4 regions of the Neobacillus sp. GCM10027624 genome follow, and region 2 is predicted to be linked to each of the others. Evidence: riboswitches for the same ligand, from Rfam matches in the RefSeq annotation. Region 2 holds a riboswitch; each other region holds the start of a gene.
What was found. Region 2 has a riboswitch for S-adenosylmethionine ahead of ACFQZ9_RS23880 (O-methyltransferase). Riboswitches for the same ligand answer to the same signal wherever they lie in the genome.
Positions count from the first base shown of each region.

Region 1: linked by a shared signal. The riboswitch ahead of ACFQZ9_RS22295 (sugar ABC transporter substrate-binding protein) and the one ahead of ACFQZ9_RS23880 (O-methyltransferase) in region 2 are both predicted to bind S-adenosylmethionine.
Region 3: linked by a shared signal. The riboswitch ahead of ACFQZ9_RS20930 (YezD family protein) and the one ahead of ACFQZ9_RS23880 (O-methyltransferase) in region 2 are both predicted to bind S-adenosylmethionine.
Region 4: linked by a shared signal. The riboswitch ahead of mtnK (S-methyl-5-thioribose kinase) and the one ahead of ACFQZ9_RS23880 (O-methyltransferase) in region 2 are both predicted to bind S-adenosylmethionine.

Region 1 covers NZ_JBHTHD010000013.1:258,169-263,276, forward strand. The annotation lists gene recQ (RecQ family ATP-dependent DNA helicase) at 1-61, shown strand, start outside; gene yfkAB (radical SAM/CxCxxxxC motif protein YfkAB) at 229-1,347, shown strand; gene ACFQZ9_RS22290 (MFS transporter) at 1,382-2,557, opposite strand; SAM riboswitch class I at 2,793-2,901, shown strand; gene ACFQZ9_RS22295 (sugar ABC transporter substrate-binding protein) at 3,025-4,140, shown strand; gene ACFQZ9_RS22300 (sugar ABC transporter ATP-binding protein) at 4,230-5,108, shown strand, end outside.
Region 2 covers NZ_JBHTHD010000014.1:7,753-12,860, reverse strand. The annotation lists gene ACFQZ9_RS23890 (aspartate kinase) at 1-479, opposite strand, end outside; gene ACFQZ9_RS23885 (NUDIX hydrolase) at 662-1,276, opposite strand; gene ACFQZ9_RS23880 (O-methyltransferase) at 1,412-1,993, opposite strand; SAM riboswitch class I at 2,116-2,224, opposite strand; gene ACFQZ9_RS23875 (homogentisate 1,2-dioxygenase) at 2,328-3,488, opposite strand; gene ACFQZ9_RS23870 (fumarylacetoacetate hydrolase family protein) at 3,504-4,427, opposite strand; gene ACFQZ9_RS23865 (flavin reductase family protein) at 4,424-5,047, opposite strand.
Region 3 covers NZ_JBHTHD010000012.1:19,578-24,685, forward strand. The annotation lists gene cysI (assimilatory sulfite reductase (NADPH) hemoprotein subunit) at 1-1,197, shown strand, start outside; SAM riboswitch class I at 1,322-1,424, shown strand; gene ACFQZ9_RS20930 (YezD family protein) at 1,514-1,645, shown strand; gene ACFQZ9_RS20935 (phosphoadenylyl-sulfate reductase) at 1,759-2,475, shown strand; gene cysP (inorganic phosphate transporter) at 2,512-3,582, shown strand; gene sat (sulfate adenylyltransferase) at 3,609-4,763, shown strand; gene cysC (adenylyl-sulfate kinase) at 4,777-5,108, shown strand, end outside.
Region 4 covers NZ_JBHTHD010000003.1:116,620-121,727, forward strand. The annotation lists gene ACFQZ9_RS05515 (thiamine pyrophosphate-dependent enzyme) at 1-1,081, shown strand, start outside; gene ACFQZ9_RS05520 (PAS domain-containing sensor histidine kinase) at 1,228-2,406, shown strand; gene mtnK (S-methyl-5-thioribose kinase) at 2,433-3,620, opposite strand; SAM riboswitch class I at 3,719-3,870, opposite strand; gene ACFQZ9_RS05530 (pyridoxal phosphate-dependent aminotransferase) at 4,083-5,108, shown strand, end outside.

The DNA of each region.
Region 1 (5,108 bases), on a different contig from region 2:
GGACGAAGTCAGCTATTTCATGATAAAGGGCTATCTTTATTTCATGAGTAAAGAAAAATAATCATATAGCTTTTTGTCGATATTTCCCGGGAATTTGAAAATAATGTAGATTTGAGGGGCCGCAAAAATAATTGATTGCGGCCTTTTGGGTCATGGTTTTCTTGCTAAGAGAATATCTTATGTTAGAATGGGAAAGGTTTTGAAAGACTGATAGTAAGGAGATTTATCATGCCAAATATGAAGAAAATTACCCCATTGTTTGATCCGTGGGAAGCTTATTTAGATGTTGAGCAATATGGAAAACTTCAGTTAAGTAATATTGAATTCACCACGACAACCCTTTGTAATATGCGATGTGAGCATTGTGCTGTAGGGTATACTCTACAGTCAAAGGACCCAGAAGCACTTCCCCTTGATTTACTGCTGCAGCGGTTAGAGGAAATTCCGATGTTAAGATCGCTAAGTATCACTGGCGGTGAGCCGATGCTTTCCCTTTCCTCGGTAAAAAATTATGTGGGACCCATTTTAAAATATGCTCATGAGCGTGGCGTGCGGACACAGATTAATTCTAATTTAACGCTGGATTTAGACCGTTATGAATTAATTATTCCATATCTGGATGTATTACATATTTCACATAACTGGGGAACGATAGATGACTTTGTAGAAGGAGGCTTTGCCAGAATGGAAAAGCAGCCTGAATACAGTCAACGAGAAAAATACTTTGAAAGAATGATAGAAAACAGCCGTGAACTCGTAAAGTCGGGAGTAATGGTATCGGCGGAAACGATGTTGAATAAACGGACATTGCCTCATTTAGAAAAAATTCACCGGCAAATTGTTGAGGAAATGCTTTGCCAGCGTCATGAAGTGCACCCGATGTACCCAAGTGATTTTGCCAGCAATCTTGAGACATTAACACTGGACGAAATTCGAGGGGCGATCCATCATTTACTAGACATTAGAGATGAAAATGTGTGGATGCTGTTTGGGACGCTGCCATTCTATCCTTGCAGCCATAACCAAGAGGATATGAATCTTTTGCGACGACTATACGAAAGCAAAAATGTTACCGTGAGAAATGATCCTGACGGCCGTTCACGTTTAAATGTAAACATTTTCAACGGTGATATTATTGTCACGGATTTTGGCGATACCCCGGCGCTTGGAAATATTCAAACGACAAGGCTTGAGGATGCCTATCAAGCTTGGCAAACTTCAAGTATCGCAAATGAATTGAATTGTCACTGTCCGGCGGTTTCTTGTCTTGGTCCGAATATTTTAGTGAAGAACAGTTATTATAAAGAGATTGATTTTACTAGTTTAGAAGCGAAAATAGCAAAATAGCGATTAGAAAAGGCCGTATGTTTTCACATGCGGCCTATGCTGTATGCTTTAAAAGCTTTGGCTGATAGTGGACAGCAGCAAATAAAATCAACCCACTAATAATAAGTAAGGCGCTTGTACTGATAAATACGGCGGAATATCCAAAAGTTCCGGAAATAAAACCACCGAGCATCGGTCCGATAATATTTCCGAAAAAACGAAAACTTGTATTATAACCAAGCACCTCTCCTTGCATTGCAATCGGTGCTTCCTGCCGGATATAAGCAATTCGAGTTGGAACCACGCCGCCGATTAAAACGCCAAGAACAAAACGGATGATAACCAGCTGCCAAAACTGTGTGACAGCGGCCCCTGGTAAATAGATTAGTCCCGCCGCCAAGAGTAGGGTAATTAAGATTTTCGTATAGCCGTACTTGTCCGAGATTTTCCCCCATCGTTTCGTCATCATCAAGTTTCCCAGGCCAGCTGCGGAGAAAGCAATTCCAGAATAAAATGCCACATTTGTTTTTCCGTGCAGGTCACTGACAAATAAAGAAAGAATCGGCTGAACACTAAAATGAGCAATCTGTTCAAGAGATGAAAGTAAAATAACCGTTAAAAAAACAGGGTTTTTTATGATATGCATTAAAACCTCTTTACTTGAGTAATGAGATTTCGTGCTTTTGTTGGCTTCAATGCGGAACTCTTTGGTGAATATAACCAAAAAGGCTGAAATGAAAATGGAAATAGATGTCCATTTAAAAGAGGTTGCATAGCCGAGTGAATCCGCTAAAACACCCCCAAGCATAGGACCCAATAAGGAACCGGTAATACTGCCTGTCTGAAGTGTCCCCAATACTCTTCCAGCAATATTTTTCGGTGTCTGAGTAGAAATGTATGCCTGAGACATGGAAATAAAACCAGAGAAAAACCCCATAAAGAAGCGGAGCATAAATAATTGAAAAACAGTGTGGGCAAACCCCATTAGTAAAATGGAGGTTCCCATTCCTACTCCGGAATAAATGAGAATTTTTTTTCTGCCAAACCGGTCGCCAACTTTTCCCCAAATAGGTGAGAAGATAAAAGCGGACACAAAGGTGATACCGAACGTTAATCCAGCCCAGTGCTGAACATATTTTTCTGAAAAGTTCCCCATCGACTCAATATATAGTGAAATAAAAGGCAGCACCATCGTCATGCTGCCGCCAACAAAAAAGTTGGCAAACCACATGATCCTTAGGTTTCGCTTTGCACTTTCCTGTTGATACACGATAATTAGCACTTCTTTCTAAAAATATTTCGTTTATCTAAATATTATAGTGCCGAATTTAATTTTATTACAATTAAAGTTTCATTAGAAATAGTTAAAGTTATTCTATTAAAAATATTCAAAACACTATTGACAATTTGATAATAGGAGTTAAAATAAGTTTATTATAAAAACTAGATTCATATAATATTGCGTTCTCTTATCAAGAGTGGCAGAGGGACTGGCCCTATGATGCCCAGCAACCGTTCCTAATCGGAATTGGTGCTAAATCCTGCAAAACAATTAGTTGTTTTGAGAGATAAGAGAGGAGAAATCCCTTTTACTAGTGATTTTAAACCTCTCTTTTCAGAGAGGTTTTTTATTTTTCAGAAAAAGGGACCCTCCAACTTGGTATAGGACAGCAATAGAAAAAAGGGGGAGCATGAAAGATGGGGGAAAATCTATTAAAAAGTACACTCGTTTCAGCACTAGCCGCTACACTGCTTTTAACAGGCTGTGCTTCCGGGGGTACAACAAAACAAGCAAGCGGAGACAAAAATGTTTCATTAAAAGGCGTACCAGCTGCATATGCCAAGGGAAATCATTTTAAAATTAAGGTCATCCGTAAAATCGGTGGAGACGATCATACAGCACAATTTTTAGCTGGTGCCAAGCAAGAAGGGGAAGCACTTGGCTTCCAAGTCGATGTATTTACGGCTAATGGAGATACTGCAAAATTCCATGATGCGATTAACCAAGCATTGGATCAAAACTATGATGGTTACATTATTTCGCATGGAGATGATGATGCAACCGTCAATGATGTGAAGAAGATTGTTGAAAAAGGGAAAAGCGTTGTTACCTTCGACTCAAATCCAAAACTAGCGGATGTGGATGGTGTCACGTTAACTTCTCAAGATGATGAAAAGCTAGCGCAATTAACCCTTAATCAATTAGTAAAAGATACAAACGGAAAAGCTAATATTGCATATCTTTGGGTAGACGGATTCCCGGCAATGGTAAGAAGAAATAAGATTTATCAAGATGTTCTTAAGAAAAATCCTGGTATCAAAGAGGTTGACCGCTTTGGAGTAGCCGCTGCTGATACAAGTGTCCAAACGCAAAATGCAGTTGCCGCGATGCTTAATAAATATCCAAAAGGCAAATTAGATGCGATTTTTGCTACATGGGATGCATTCGCAATCGGTGCCGCACGTGCCTTGAAAGAAGCAGGCCGTGAAGAAGTAAAAATCTATGGAATTGATGTTTCCAATTCCGATTTACAAGAAATTCAGCGCCAAGGTAGTGCTTGGAAGTCTACGGCTGCCGTTGATCCTAAATTGATTGGTGCCGTTGATATGAGAATACTAGCAAAGAAACTAGCAAAAGAAGAAACTCCAAAATCATATGACCTTGAAGCGTCGCTTGTATCTCAAAGTGATTTGCAAAAGTCTAAACAGCCGGTTAATATGGTCAATCTAGCAGATATAATACCGGGATGGGGTCAATCTACTGCATTTGAAGAGGATTGGATGAAGACTCTAAAAGATCATTATAAGAAATAAAGCAGTTCTGGTTACACTCTCTTTTTCAGTTGATGAAGAGAGTGTTTTCTTGAAAGGGGGATAACACGTTGGAAAAGACAACATTAGAAATGAGCAACATATCAATTGAGTTCCCTGGGGTAAAAGCGTTAAATCATGTTCATTTTTCAATGGAAACCGGAAAAGTACATGCTTTGATTGGGGCGAATGGTGCCGGTAAATCCACATTAATGAAGGTGCTTTCCGGTGCTTACGGCCACTATTCAGGTGAAATTGCGATGAATGGTCAAAAGCAGGACATTCGCACGCCAAAAAATGCACAAGATGCCGGGATTCAAATTGTTTATCAAGAAGTAGACACTGCACTTATCCCCTACTTAACGGTTGCCGAAAATATCATGCTGCTTGAAACAGTTCATAGTATGGGCAAAAAGCAGATAATTAAATGGAAGGAACTCCATGAAAAAGCGGCTGTAATATTAGCAGGCATGAACATTGAAATTTCTATGAAAAAGCTGGTTAGCGAGCTGTCACTTGCGGAAAAACAAATGGTTTTAATTGCACGGGCAATCTCCCAGCAATGTAAATTTTTAATTTTAGATGAGCCGACAGCACCGTTAAGCCATACCGAAACAACAGAGCTGTTCCGAATCATCCGGGATCTACAAAAACAAAATGTTGGGATTATTTTTATCTCCCACCGCCTTCCGGAAATATTCGGAATCTGCGATGAAATTACCATTATGAGAAACGGTGAATGGGTCGCGACAGAAAGAATAGCGGAAACAACGCAAAATAAAGTTGTGGAGAAGATGCTGGGCCAAAAGTTGGAGGAGCAGTTCCCCGAACTACCTACTCAAATTGGAAACATTGTTCTTGAGGTAAACGGAGTTTCAGATCAAGATAAAATCCGCGATTTAACGCTGCATGTGAAATCGGGAGAAATTGTCGGGCTTGCCGGATTAGTGGGGGCAGGAAAAACCGAACTA
Region 2 (5,108 bases):
AGAGTTTGGGCATTTCCTGGCTCATCACTGACAAGAAGTCCTGCATCCTTAGGATCAACATAAGAGGCATCGACACCTTGCGATTGGAAATAGGCAGCAACTAATTTTGCGTTGTTATCCTCTCCGCTAGCCTTCATTAAATCCATAAACCGTTCAGGATTACTCTTATCCGAGGAAACTCTTCTTTTTAGGTCATTCTCAATTTCATGAATGACATCTGAAGAAATGGCTAATTCTTCAGCAATTAACGCATATCTTGCAACTACAGCAGCTAATTTTTCTTTTGGATCCTGATTCTGCAAGGAAAGTTCAGCACACTCAATCAATAAATCCGTTACCTTCTCATCTTCAGAAAATCTTTTTCCTGGTGCCGAAACGACTACTACCTTCCGGGCAGGGTCTGAAACAACAATCTGGAAAACCTTCTCTAATTGTTTTCCTGATGCTAAAGACGATCCTCCAAATTTAACGACCTTCATTTCTTACAACTCCTAATCTTTAAAAATATAATCTTAATTTTATTCTAATTCTGAAAATAATCAATAGTTTTTTTCCTCCCATTGAGGACATTTGTTTATTTGCAGTGGACATTAATACAATTAGACCAAAAAAGTAGTAAAATTTCAACTATTAAAGCCCACTGTTTTCCTATAAATAAAATTTAACGAATGAGTTCAATAAAATGAAAAAGAATCTTGGCAGTTAATCCCCATATAACCTTTTCTTCATAAATATAGAAATATTCGTCCAATCCTCTTGTCCGCCATTTATAATTTTCTCCCCCCGGAATTAACTCCAACGGAAAGTTTTTCTCCGGTTCAACTTTAAAATTCAAATTGTAAACTTCAGGATTATTATTTAAGAAAAAGGAAATGGGTACCGAAAAAACATCCCCCACTTCAGCTGGATTAGGTTGTATCGATTCAGGACAATCAATAAATCCAGCGAAGGGATAAATAATCATACCAAACTGTGAAACCATATAATCCAAAGGAAATACTTTCGAGATATTTTCTCTTTTTATTCCAAGTTCCTCAAGGGTTTCCCGTATTGCCGCTCCTTTCTCATCAGAATCGTCAGAATCAATCCTTCCGCCTGGGAAACAAATTTCTCCCGGCTGTCTCCTGAGCTCCATTGACCGGACTTCAAACAGGATATGGATTCCATCCTCTTTTTGAATAAGAGGTAAAAGTACTGCATACTTGGAAAATTTTTCACTTCCCAGTATGGTCGGAGTATGTGTTTTTAATTTATGATGAATAAATTCCAAATCCATAAATTTCACCTCTTTTGTTTCACTCAACTTGATATACTGCTATCAAGTATTCCCTGTCATAGAGATATTGTTATTTTAATTTTAGACAAGATTCATGGTAGAAATTACTCTTTCAGTTCAAATTTCTTAATAAACTCATATATTGGTCTTGATTGCCAGTAACAGCCCGGTCGACCAATCCATTTCTGTTATCACCAAATCATCTCGTTTTCGGAGTGTATCAACCAGTTTAGGGGCTTTGATTCTATATTCTTCCGGCACTCTTCCATCGGGAAGCAAATCATGAATCACATAAAACCCTCCCACATTTAAATGATCTAAGGTTTTATCAAGTAGCTCGAATTTCCCCGGCCAGGTGTCAGCAAAAATAAAATCAAATTGCTCCGACATTTTTTGAATAAAAGCCGCTCCGTCCTCGCAACGGAATGACACTCTCCTGTCTTGCCCGAGGTACCTCTTAGCAATAGATTGCACACTCGCATCTATGTCAACCGTCGTAAGCCTGCTGTCACTATCCATTCCCTCAATAATCCATGAAGCAGATGCCCCTGCTCCCGTTCCCAGCTCTAAGAAATTTCCTTTAGATTTTGAGGAAGCCAATCCTTTTAGCAAAAACCCTGTTTTTCTGTCACAGGACTGTTCAAAGCCAATCCCCTTAGAGTCTTGTAATATTTTCGCGTAAGCAACTGGTGCTTGCAAAACTTTGCTTTCCTCCATGACGATCCCCCCTTTTATAATAGATGTATTCTGATTGTTTCATTGAATACGACAATAACTTTACAAAATAAAAAATAAAAAGGCCTCTTGTCATAAGAGGCCTTTGGATAAACGATACCGACCTCTTATCTCCCAGAGTATGTCTACTCTGTTGGAATTAGCACCTTCCTGAAATAATCAGGGGTTGCTGAGGTTTCGCAGGGCCAGTCCCTCCACCTCTCTGGATAAGAATAAATTTTATGGAATTTATTTCATTTGCCAATAAGTATCGCACAGTTTTTACAAAAAGACAATACTTTTACACCATAATAATTCTGAGAGTTTAAAATATTTATTACTTTTTTTCCACCCAAGAGTACATATAATCAAGATCTTCAACTGCAGCTGCGGCTTTTACAACCTTCAATGGATGAAACGTGTCAATCATAACAGCTAGTTCCAATGTTTCTTTTTTGCCAATGCTTGCTTCTGTTTTCCCAGGATGAGGCCCATGCGGGATGCCACTTGGGTGAAGCGTTATCGAGCCCTCTTGAATCCCCTTTCTACTCATAAAATTACCGTCAACATAATAGAGGAGCTCATCACTATTCACATTGCTATGGTAATATGGTGCCGGTATTGACTGCGGATGATAATCATATAATCTTGGCACAAAGGAACATACCACAAAATTATTTCCTTCGAAGGTCTGGTGAACAGGCGGCGGCTGATGGACCCTTCCCGTAATCGGTTCGAAATCCTCTATATTAAACGCCCAAGGATAGAGGTACCCATCCCAGCCAACCACATCGAGCGGATGATGGCCAAGGATATGTGAATGGATATTTCCTCTTGATTTCGTTAAGACCTCAAACTCGCCCTTTTGATTAAACGTCTGTAACGACTCCGGACCACGGATATCCCGCTCGCAAAACGGACTATGTTCCAAAAGCTGCCCGTATTCATTACGATACCTTTTTGGTGTTGTAATTTGGCTAAAGGATTCTACAAACAGCATTTTAGTCGTTTCATTTCCATTTGGAATCACTCGATGAATTGTTCCAATTGGGATTACTAAATAATCCCCCGGCCGGTAAGAAATCGTTCCAAACATCGTCTCAAGCTTTCCGGAACCATGGTGAATAAAGAGCATTTCATCGCCATCGCCGTTTCGATAAAAGCTAGGCATTCCTTCCGTCACATTTGCAGTTCCAATCAGCAAATCCTGATTACCTAAAATGTACTGTCTTCCTGTTAGCGCATTTCCATGCTTGGATACGTTGCCGGTAAAAAAATGACGGTGCCGTAAACTTGGCTGGTCTTCATATTCCGGCAAAAAACTCGTAACTAATTCCGATTTCACTACTTCGGTAGGCATGTATTCATGATATAAAATCGACTGAGTTCCCGAAAACCCGCGTGTCCCCATCACCTGCTCGCGGTAAAGGCTGCCATCTTCCTTCTTATGGATTGTATGACGTTTATGGGGAATCTTGCCCATCTGACGATAAAACATCCGGCCACCTCATTTCTATCCCTCTTTAATCGTATTCTTTAAAACCCCTAATTTTTCAATCTCAAGCTCTACACGATCTCCGGGCTTTAACCAGCGGTGCACCTTAGGGCCAAGCTCAAGAATACACCCTGTCCCAACAGTCCCAGACCCGATGATTTCCCCGGGGTATAGTGTCACTCCTTTGGAGGCCTTTTCAATCATTTCAGCAAAAGAGTAGTAAATGTCTTTCATATTCCCTTCCGATAGAAGAACCCCATTTACACGCGCCTTCATGGCTAGATTAAAGCCTTTTCCCGCCTTCAATGGTTCCAATTCATCCTTCGTTACAATCCACGGTCCTATAGAAGTGGCAAAATCCTTCCCCTTTGCAGGGCCAAGTCCTACCTTCATTTCCTTACGCTGAAGATCTCTTGCACTCCAATCATTTAATATACAATAGCCGAAAATATACTTGTCTGCTTCAGCTGCAGGAATATTTCTGCCCTCTTTGCCGATGACACAAGCAACTTCTAGCTCATAATCCAGCCAATCTGATTCTTCCGGCTTGATAATTTCCTCTTCTGGTCCATTTATGGCTAAATGATTGGAAAAATAAAATACAGGTATCTCATACCATTCCGGAATCATTTCAAGTCCCCTGTTTTCTCTTGCCGTTTTTACATGCTCCTCAAATGCATAAAAATCTCGGAAACTCTTCGGTACGGGTAATGGAGCTTTTAAGCGAATATCTGCTATTCGATATACTGCGGAATCTTCAACTGAAATCGAAATAAGCTCAGCAGCCTTTTTCATATATTGCTCATGGGAAATGATAAAGTCTAGTAAGTTAGCAGGAAGTTCATCGCCTGTTGCTTCAATCAGATCAACAACATACTCTTCGTTTAACAAGAGGCCGGCCCGAACCGTTTTATTACTTTTTTCAAAAGTTACAAATTTCATTTTCCAGCCTCCGTTTTTCTTACCATATCAAAGGTCCGCACTAACGGATCCGTAAAGGTGTTTCCCGCCATCCTGCCAAGCGGCTTTAGTTTTTCAGAATCAATCCGGTTATTGTTATAAAGGTCATCGTTCACATGTACATGGACCACTTTGCCAATAACAAGGCTTCCGGCCCCTGGCTGATCACCAAAATCCAGTACTTGGTACAACTCACATTCTAAATGGACAAGCGATTCCTTTATTCGTGGGACATTGATCTTTTTACTAGGTTCTTTCGTTAAACCTGTCTCATTAATTTCATCAATTTCAGGGGAGAATTCAATCGCACAGTCATTCATTTGTAATGCTATTCCCTCACTGACAATATTAATAACAAACTGTTGGGTATTTTCAATATTAACAAGTGTATCCTTTTTCGCCCCGTCCTTCCCTCTCCGCATTGGGGAGAAACAGACCAGCATTGGACTGGCACAAATAGCGGTAAAAAAACTAAACGGCGCCGCATTCGCTGTTCCATTCTCCGCCAAGGTTGATACAAATGCGATCGGCCTAGGCAAAATAGACCCAACTAATAGTTTATAGGCTTCTTTCCATTCAAGTGTCTCTGGGGTGATTTCCACTGCATCCACCACTCTTCCTTATCAACATAAACTTTGAAAAAAGGGAGAAAGTCCTTCCTCC
Region 3 (5,108 bases), on a different contig from region 2:
GATTATTTATTGCCGCGTACACGGGCTTATCATGAAATCTGGCTCGATGAAGAAAGAGTGGCCGGTACGCCGGAAGTGGAAGAAGAGGTTGAACCATTATATGGACTAACATATTTGCCTCGTAAGTTTAAAATCGGAATTGCCGTTCCACCTTCAAATGATATTGACGTCTTTTCGCAAGACCTAGGATTAATTGCGGTTGTTGAGGACGGAAAACTAGCTGGTTTTAACGTGGCAATCGGTGGTGGTATGGGCAGTACTCATGGTGACAAAGCGACCTATCCACAGGTAGCAAAAGTGATTGGTTTCGTGACACCGGATAAAATTGTCGAGCTAGCGGAAAAAACAATTACGATTCAGCGCGATTACGGTAACCGTTCTATCCGAAAAAATGCCCGCTTTAAATACACAGTGGACCGCCTTGGTTTAGAAACGGTTAAGGAAGAATTGGAAAACCGCCTTGGCTGGAAGCTGGATGAAGCAAAACACTACCATTTTGATCATAATGGCGACCGTTATGGATGGGTAGAAGGTGTTGGCGGCAATTGGCATTTCACCCTGTTTGTCCAAAATGGCCGGGTGGCAGACTTCCCTAATTACAAGTTAAAAACTGGCTTACAAGAAATCGCCAAAGTTCATACTGGAGATTTCCGTTTGACACCAAATCAAAACTTAGTGATTGCCAATGTATCCAGCCAGAATAAGAAAAAGATTTCCGAACTAATGGATCAATACGGATTAACTGATGGCCATAATCAATCAGCGCTTCGCCGTAACTCCATGGCATGTGTGGCTCTGCCAACCTGCGGCTTGGCAATGGCGGAAAGTGAGCGCTACTTACCGGGACTAATTGATAAAATCGAAGAGATTGTTGATGAAAACGGCCTTCGCGACGAAGAAATTACGCTTCGAATGACCGGCTGTCCGAATGGATGTGCCAGACCGGCACTTGCTGAAATAGCCTTAATCGGAAAAGCCGTCGGGAAATATAATTTGTATCTTGGTGCTGCTTTTGATGGAAGCCGTCTAAACAAAATGTACCGTGAAAACATTGGCGAAGCGGAAATTCTGAGCGAGCTTCGTATGCTTCTTTCCCGTTATGCGAAAGAGCGCCATGATGGGGAGCATTTTGGTGACTTTGTCATTCGTGCGGAAATTATCAAAGCGACAACGGACGGGACGAATTTCCACGATTGATTGAAACAGAATCAATTAAAATCGTAATCTTAAAAATTGCGAAACAGAATTTTAAGAATTTTTTAAACGGATTATTGACAAATCCTATAGGTATGGTAGGATATAAAATATAAATTAAATAAATCGCTTATCTAGAGCGGCTGAGGGACTGGCCCGTTGAAGCCCGGCAACCTACAAAAGAAAGGTGCCAATTCCTGCAAAATGGAATCCATTTTGAAAGATAAGGTGTTACACAGAAGTATGAACGCCTTTTCCAAATGGGGAGGGCGTTTTTTGAAAGGCGGCGAATCAGCTGAAACCATCTGAGTGGGAAGAAATTACTTCACATCTTGAGAAAATGCTTGAAACATTGAATTTCGGATCAATCACACTTGTTGTCCAGGATGGAAAAGTAGTGCAAATAGAGAAAAACGAAAAGGTTCGTCTACAAACCAATAAGAAACGCTGACTAGAAAAACTAGAGGCAGTCTTCACTTTAACCGGTGGCAGACTGCCTTTTTTAAAAAGAAAAAGGCGGAGCTAAGTGAAAAATTGTTTTTTAAAGGAAGGAGTTTTCCCAAGATGACAAAAGCTGTGACCTATGAAAACTGGAATCAGATCTCAGGCAACTTTCAAACAGAGGATGAAACAAAAGGGGCCCGTGCTGTCTTAGAGTGGGCTTACCAAAATTATTCCGAAGACAAAATCGTCTATGCCTCAAGCTTCGGTGCAGAAGCAATTGTATTAATTGACCTGATTCAGCAGGTAAAACCGGATGCCCATATTGTTTTTTTAGATACAGGCCTGCATTTTCCGGAAACCTATGATGTCATTGATAAAATTGAAGCCCGCTTTCCTTCTCTAAGAATAGAGCGGAAGCAGCCAGCCTTGAATCTAGATGAACAAAGAGAGCAGTATGGGTCGGCGCTATGGAAGAAAGACCCGAATCTTTGCTGCCAAATTAGAAAAGTGATTCCGTTAAGAGAGACCTTAACGACGAAAGAAGCTTGGATCTCGGGACTTCGCCGGGAACAATCTCCAACGCGCAAGGATACACAATTCCTTAATAAGGATGAAAAATTTGAAAATATTAAAATCTGCCCGCTCATTCACTGGACGTGGGATGAGGTTTGGGCGTACATCCGTGAAAAAGATCTTCCGTATAATCAATTGCATGATCAAAACTATCCAAGTATTGGATGTTTCCCTTGTACACAACCGGTTGCGGCAGATGGAGATTCCCGTGCAGGGAGATGGTCCGGAAGTGGGAAAACTGAGTGTGGTTTGCACACAAAGTAAGTTGAACTTTAATCCGGGAGAAGGGAGGTCATCCTGATGCTTACAATCATTGCCATTACCATCGGTTTATTTTTTGCAGTAAATATTGGAGCTAGCGGTGCAGCTGCCTCAATGGGAATTTCATACGGGGCAGGAGTAGTAAAAAAGCGGGTCGCACTATTTCTTTGCGCCATTGCCGTTTTTTTCGGTGCATGGCTAGGCGGCGGTGAAGTAGTAAAAACAATTGGCGGTGGAATTGTTCCTAGCAGCACTTTTACTGTTGCGATTGCGTTAATTGTTTTAGCATCAGCGGCGTTATCACTGTTTTTAGCCAATATATTTGGCATACCGCTTTCGACCAGTGAAGTTGCAGTTGGGGCAGTGGTTGGAGCCGGGGTGGTTTACCAATCCGTATTTGTCGGCAAGTTCATCTGGATTGCGATGTTCTGGCTGCTTACACCGTTTGCTGCCTTTGTGATTGCCATTCTCGCGGCAACCATTTTAAAAATAAAGTTTATCAAACGATTGATTGAAAAGCCGAAAGCAGGACCGTTTTTAGCGATTCTAGTTGTCTTTATGGGATTGTTTGAAGCTTTTTCAGCTGGAATGAACAATGTGGCGAATGCGGTAGGCCCGCTCGTAGCTGCAAAATTGATGTCCACTGGTGATGCCATTCTTTGGGGCGGCTTAGCTGTAGCGTTAGGAGCAATTCTTTTTGGACACCGCGTGCTTGAAACAAACGGGAAAAAAATTACGAAGCTTAAGCTCGAAGAGGGTTGTGTGATTTCAGGAACGGGAGCAAGCATTGTTACAATTGCCTCTTTATTCGGGATTCCAGTTCCGTTAACGCAAATCACGACGTCTTCGATTATTGGAATTGGTTTTGCCAAGCATGGGAAATCCGTTTTAAAAAAGGATATTGTCGTGCAGCTTTTAACAGTATGGATGGTTTCTCCGGTATTATCAATGGTGCTGTCCTATACGATTATTCAGTTATTGATTGAAAAAAATGGATACTCAATCGTTGCAATAGCAGGCGTAGTGATTTCCGTTTTAGGCGTGATGTTCTTAATGAAACGATCTGCATCACAAGGGGCAATTTCTCAAGCAAATATTTCAAAAAAATAAAACTAGTAAAGAAAGGTTGATTGTAGATGTCATTTGTATCAAAACCTCATGGAGGAAAACTAATTCAGGCATATGATCCCAATTATAATTTTTCAAATGTAGAAAAAGAAATCGAAATTGATGCAGTCGCTCTAAGTGATTTAGAACTAATCGGCGTTGGTGTATTCAGCCCGTTAACGGGTTTCCTTGGAAAAGCAGATTACGAATCAGTAGTAGAACGTATGCGCTTGGCAGACGATACAATCTGGTCCATCCCTGTAACACTGCCAGTTTCTTATGAAGTGGCGGGAACACTGGTAGTTGGCGAGGAAGTTAAACTTGTTTCGAACAATGAAGTGTATGGAGTAATCAAGGTTTCCGAAACGTATGAACCTGATTTGAATAAGGAAGCTCTCAATGTTTATAAAACAGAAGAACTGGCGCATCCAGGTGTGAAACGTTTATTCGAAAGAGGCCCAGTTTACGTTGCTGGTGATATCGTCCTTGTGAAAAAGCCAGAAAAAGGCGTGTTTGGCGATGTATGGTTTGAGCCAAAAGAAACCCGTGCATTATTCGAAGAAAAAGGTTGGAAAACGGTTGTTGGTTTCCAAACAAGAAATCCAGTTCACCGTGCCCATGAGTATATTCAAAAAGCAGCTCTTGAAACAGTTGACGGCTTGTTCTTAAATCCACTTGTTGGTCAAACGAAGTCTGATGATGTTCCTGCAGATGTTCGTCTAAAAAGCTATCGTGTTTTACTAGAAAACTATTATCCTAAAGAGCGTGTCCAATTGGGCGTTCACCCTGCTGCAATGCGTTATGCAGGACCAAGGGAAGCGATTTTCCATGCGCTTGCACGTAAAAACTATGGCTGCACGCATTTCATTGTCGGCCGTGACCATGCCGGAGTTGGTAACTATTACGGAACCTACGACGCACAGCATATTTTCAGCAACTTTACAGAAGAAGAGCTTGGAATTAAGCCTTTATTTTTCGAGCATAGCTTCTATTGCACAAAATGCGATGGAATGGCATCTGATAAAACTTGCCCGCATGACAAGGAAGATCGCGTAATCCTTTCCGGAACAAAAGTGAGAGAGATGCTAAGAAGCGGTGTACTTCCGCCATCTACTTTCAGCCGCAAGGAAGTTGTTGAGGTTTTAATTGAAGGAATGAAAGAAAAAGCGACTGTTGAAGCTTAAGGGGGACTTGGGTGTGGCACAATCTACGAATATCACATGGCATGAAACAACGATTACAAAAAATGACCGCCGTTCCCAGAACGGCCATGGAAGCTGTACACTATGGTTCACAGGCCTTTCTGGTTCGGGAAAATCAACGATTGCGAACGCGGTATCGAACGAATTATTCCGTCTTGGGATTAATGAATATGTTTTGGACGGTGACAATATTCGTCATGGTTTAAACAAGGATTTAGGATTTTCAGAGCACGACCGCACGGAAAATATCCGCCGGATTGGCGAAGTGGCGAAGTTATTTGTCGATAGCGGCAAGGTGATTACAACTGCGTTTATTTCTCCGTTTCG
Region 4 (5,108 bases), on a different contig from region 2:
CTATGGGCATATTCCTGGGAACCCGGAAAAGATTCTTAAACCAGTTATTTCCCCGCAGCATGGGGATGTCTATAAATCGGGATTAATTGAAGTTAAAATGGATGAAGAAACAAATAAATTAAAGGTGAAAATCCCGCCGCTCCGAGCCTTAACAGGTAAACCGAAACGAATTGCCTCCGGCCATGGAGCCTGCCCAGGCTGTGGAATTTTCGCAGGTCTTGAACTGTTTTTTAAAGGAATTGAAGGCGATATTGTCACGCTTTTCCAAACTGGCTGTGCCTATGTTACGACTACTGCTTATCCGCATAGTTCACATAAGCAAACGATGATGCACAATTTATTCCAAAACGGGGCAGCTACGCTTTCGGGAACAGTTGAAGCCTTTATGGAATTGAAGCGCAGGGGGGAAATTCAAGTATCGGATGATGCCACATTTGTTATGATTACTGGTGACGGCGGAATGGATATTGGAATGGGCTCAGCAATTGGTACAGCCCTTCGCGGTCATAAACTGATCATGCTTGAATATGATAATGAAGGCTACATGAATACGGGTTCGCAAATGTCTTATTCCACTCCACTTGGCCATATGACGAGCACATCGGGCGTAGGAAAGGCACAACGCGGAAAAGCCTTTCATCATAAGGATACTGCTCAAATCATGGCAGCTACGAATATTCCATATGTGTTTACAGGATCTGAAGCATTCCCGCAAGATTTGATTAAAAAGGGAGCAAAGGCTCAGTGGTATGCACAAAATGTTGGGACTGTTTATGGGAAAATCTTGATTACCTGTCCATTAAATTGGAAATCGGATGACCGGTACGGTACAACCATTGTAGAAGAAGCTGTAAACTCCTGTTTCTTCCCACTTTATGAGGTGGAACAGGGAGTTACCAATATTACCTATAATCCGGAAGAGAAAAACAAACGGATTCCACTTGCTGATTGGCTTAAATATATGGGCAAGACAAAGCACCTTTTAAAAGATGAAAACAAACCAATTTTAGAAGAATTTGAAGCAGAAGTAGAAAAAAGATGGCAGCGGTTAAAAGCCAAGCATGAAAACCCTATGTTATAAGTGAAGAAAGGCAAAGCGCTTAGCGTTTTGCCTTTTTATAGTAGAAAAGGAGTACTATAGAGGATTTTTGTTCTATAATGTAGAATATATAAACTTATAATATGATGAGTGGAGCTACATTATTGGAAGTCGTGGGGTGGCGATACGTGGAAAAGCAAGTTCAGAAAAATAACGCTTTACCTATAAATGAAGCAGGTAATATACATATAGAAGAAAATAGGAATACCCACGTTGGGAATAGAAATAACCCTAAGTATCCATTTCTTGAAGAATTAAGGAAACTAAAAAAAAGTGAACGGAAGTTTAGAAGGATTTTTGAGGATTCGATTGACGGGCTTCTTTTATGGAATGATCAATTTCAGATTGTCGATCTTAATAGCAGTGCAGAAGACATATTTGGTCTTTCTAAAGACCTTTTGATTGGCAAGGATCTTTTTAGATTATTCAGTGATACTAATTTCAAACAAGAAATCATCAAACATGTTGAACAAGTAATGGATATGGGGAAGCATTCTTCGACGATTATTATTGAATCAGAAGAAGGCCAAAAAAGATATTTTGATTATTCATCAAAACACGAGATTGTTGAGGGCTTAAACTTTACGGTAATTAAAGATATTACCGAAAAGATGGAAATACAGGAGCAGCTTCGTAAATCCGATACGTTAAACGTAATAGGAGAGCTTGCTGCCGGGATTGCGCATGAAATTCGTAATCCAATGACGGCCTTAAAGGGCTTTATTCAATTACTTGAAGGCAGTATTAAATCAGAACATGAAATGTATTATCAAGTTATAACATCAGAATTACAGCGTATCGATTCAATCATTAATGAGTTTTTGATTTTAGCAAAGCCACAGGCAAAACGGTTTCAGGAAAAAGATATTAAACAAATAATGAAGGAAACGGTTGACCTTCTGAACGCTCAAGCAGTCTTGCATAATGTACAATTTATTACGAGTTATGAAAACAACCTTCCGCTTATTTTTTGTGAACCGAATCAATTAAAAAAGGTTTTTATCAATATTATCAAAAATGCTATAGAAGTAATGCCGGATGGCGGTAATATCTTAATTAAAATCAACCAAACAGAAAATAACCAAATTCGGATTTCGATTTGCGATGAAGGGGCGGGAATTCCGGAAGAAAAAATAAAAAAACTAGGTGAACCTTTTTATACGACTAAGGAACGGGGGACCGGACTAGGTTTAATGGTAAGTTACCGGATTATTGAAGAACATCAGGGAACCATTCAAATAGAAAGTGAAATAGGGAAGGGAAGCACTTTTACCATTATCCTTCCACTCTTAGGAAATTCAAAATGAAAAGCAATCCGGGCGGATTGCTTTTGCTATTTAATCGTTTCTTTTACAACAGTGATAAATTGAGTCAGCTCTTTTATTTCCTTCCGCTGTTTAATGAGTAATGTCCCTAATTCCAATGATTTTCTTTTTGCGGTTAATCTGACATTTTCATCTTCAATACGGTCCAAATCGGCCACATGGGCAAGGCCAATTGTTCTTCTAATCAATTCACAGCCTGCAAATCCAAGGGCATCCTCAAAGTATTTTGAGAGAACGTGGTTCAAAAATAATTGGGTATTTACTAATTTCTCTTTATTTTCTACTTCCCAAAGGCGGCTGAATTCTTTATGAAAAACATTCCAGACCGTCTCGACATGGTTAATAAAGATATTGCGTTTATCATTGTTAACAATGACTTGGAACAGTAAATTTGCAAATACCTGCCCTATATCAAATCCAGCAGGACCATAATAAGCAAATTCGGGATCAATCACTTTTGTCTCGGAGTTATTTGCGAACATACTTCCCGTGTGCAAATCACCATGAAGTAGATTTTCTGCTTCTGTTAAAAAACTTTTTTTCAACACGGAAACATGAAAGATTAACTCGTCATCTTTCCAAAGGGATTCAACATCAGCGCGCAAACCCTCTTCAAATTCATTCGTTTCAGCATCATAATAAGGATCCGTAAAAATAAGGTCTTCTGTTATATTGCATAGTTCCGGATTAATAAAATTTTGTACTTGCTCCTTTTTTACCGCTGGTCCTAACGAATAATCGGAGGTATAAAATAATGTTTTCGCTAGATATTCACCAAGATGCTTTGAAATTAAAGGATAGGTTTCCCCATTGATAAATCCAGTTCTTGCAATGGAAAGATGGGAAAGGTCCTCCATCACAGTTACGGCTAATATATCATTGGTATAATAAACTTCCGGAACGTAGGCTGGTGCAAGATGACCAAATATTTTTAAAGCGTCGGCTTCGATTTTTGCTCTTTTAACGGTCAACGGCCAGCTTTCTCCAACAACTTTCGCATAAGGTAGAGCTTGTTTAATAATAATACTTTTACTACTTTTTTGCTCTACGAGATGAAAAACTAAGTTTAAATTCCCATCCCCAATTTCCTTACAGGTTAGTTGTGACTCTGCATCAAATATATTCAGTTCTAATGCTAGCTGGATTGCGGTGGTTTCCTTTAAAGGCTGATACGCTTCTAGATTTAAAATACTCATGATTTATTCCTCCTGTTTATTAGAGGCTTTTTCAAACGAAAAAAGCCTCTTTCTCATTTGAAAGAGGCTAAAGGACAATTGTTTTTTGTTCTTCGCACCTCTTATCTCTCAGAAAGTAATCTTTCTGTTGGAATTAGCACCGTGCCTTGTGGGAGGATTCCCGGCGCAGCTGCGCCCCATTTTACAATGGAATTTCGGTCGGTTGCTGGGCTTCAAAGGGCCAAATCCCTCAGCCAGCTCGTGATAAGAGAAAATCTAATTTTCATTTTTTTCAATATGTTGAAATAATAACAGTAATATAATAATAGTGTCAATATTTTTAAAAAATTATTTATAATATTCAGGTTTTCTATCTTCGAAAATGGAAGCAGTAAAATTTTTACTTTACAAGCCGTTATAAAAGTAATATCATTTGTGACTAGAATTTCAATAATAATTTACTTTTTAAGCAGGTGAGAACATTTGAACACTTTTCCACCATCAAATCTATTAGAAAATCTACCGAAACAATTTTTTGCGTCATTAGTAAAAAAAGTGGGGCAATACATTAAAGCAGGTCATGATGTCATTAATTTAGGTCAGGGTAACCCCGATCAACCAACCCCAAAACATATTGTTGAGAAGCTAAAAGAAGCCGCCGAGAAACCGATAAATCATAAATATTCGCCTTTTCAGGGTTTTCAATATTTGAAGCAGGCGGCAGCAGAATTTTATCAAAGGGAATATGGTGTTTCTGTTAACCCCGACAAAGAAATTGCGATTTTATTTGGCGGAAAAGCAGGTTTGGTTGAATTACCGTTATGCCTATTAAATCCAGGCGATACCATCCTAGTTCCTGACCCAGGATATCCGGATTATTGGTCCGGGGTAGCCCTTGCACAGGCAAAAATGGTTACAATGCCCTTAAGGGAAAAAAATCATTTTTTACCTGATTATGAGGAATTATCACAAGAAGCTTTAACAAATGCAAAATTAATGTTTCTTAACTATCCGAATAATCCTACAGGAGCGACCGCAACAGAGGAGTTTTTCTCTGAAACCGTTAAGCTAGCAAACGAACATAATCTTTGCGTTGTACATGATTTTGCTTATGGTGCAATTGGCTTTGACGGGGAAAAACCTTTAAGCTTTTTACAGGTAGAGGGAGCAAAAGAGGTTGGAATCGAAATCTATACATTGTCTAAAACTTATAATATGGCTGGCTGGCGTGTAGGGTTTGCTGTAGGAAATGAAAGTATCATTTCATCAATTGAGCTTTTGCAGGATCACTTATATGTTAGTCTGTTTGGCGCCGTACAGGAAGCGGCTGCGGAAGCATTAACGGGACCGCAGGATTGTGTATGGGAGCAAAACAAACTGTATGAACGTAGAAGGAATATTTTAATTGATGGACTTAGAACGATTGGCTGGGAGGTAACGGCACCGAAAGGATCGTTTTTTGCCTGGTTAAAGGTTCCCAATGGATTTACTTCTGAGGAATTTGCCAAT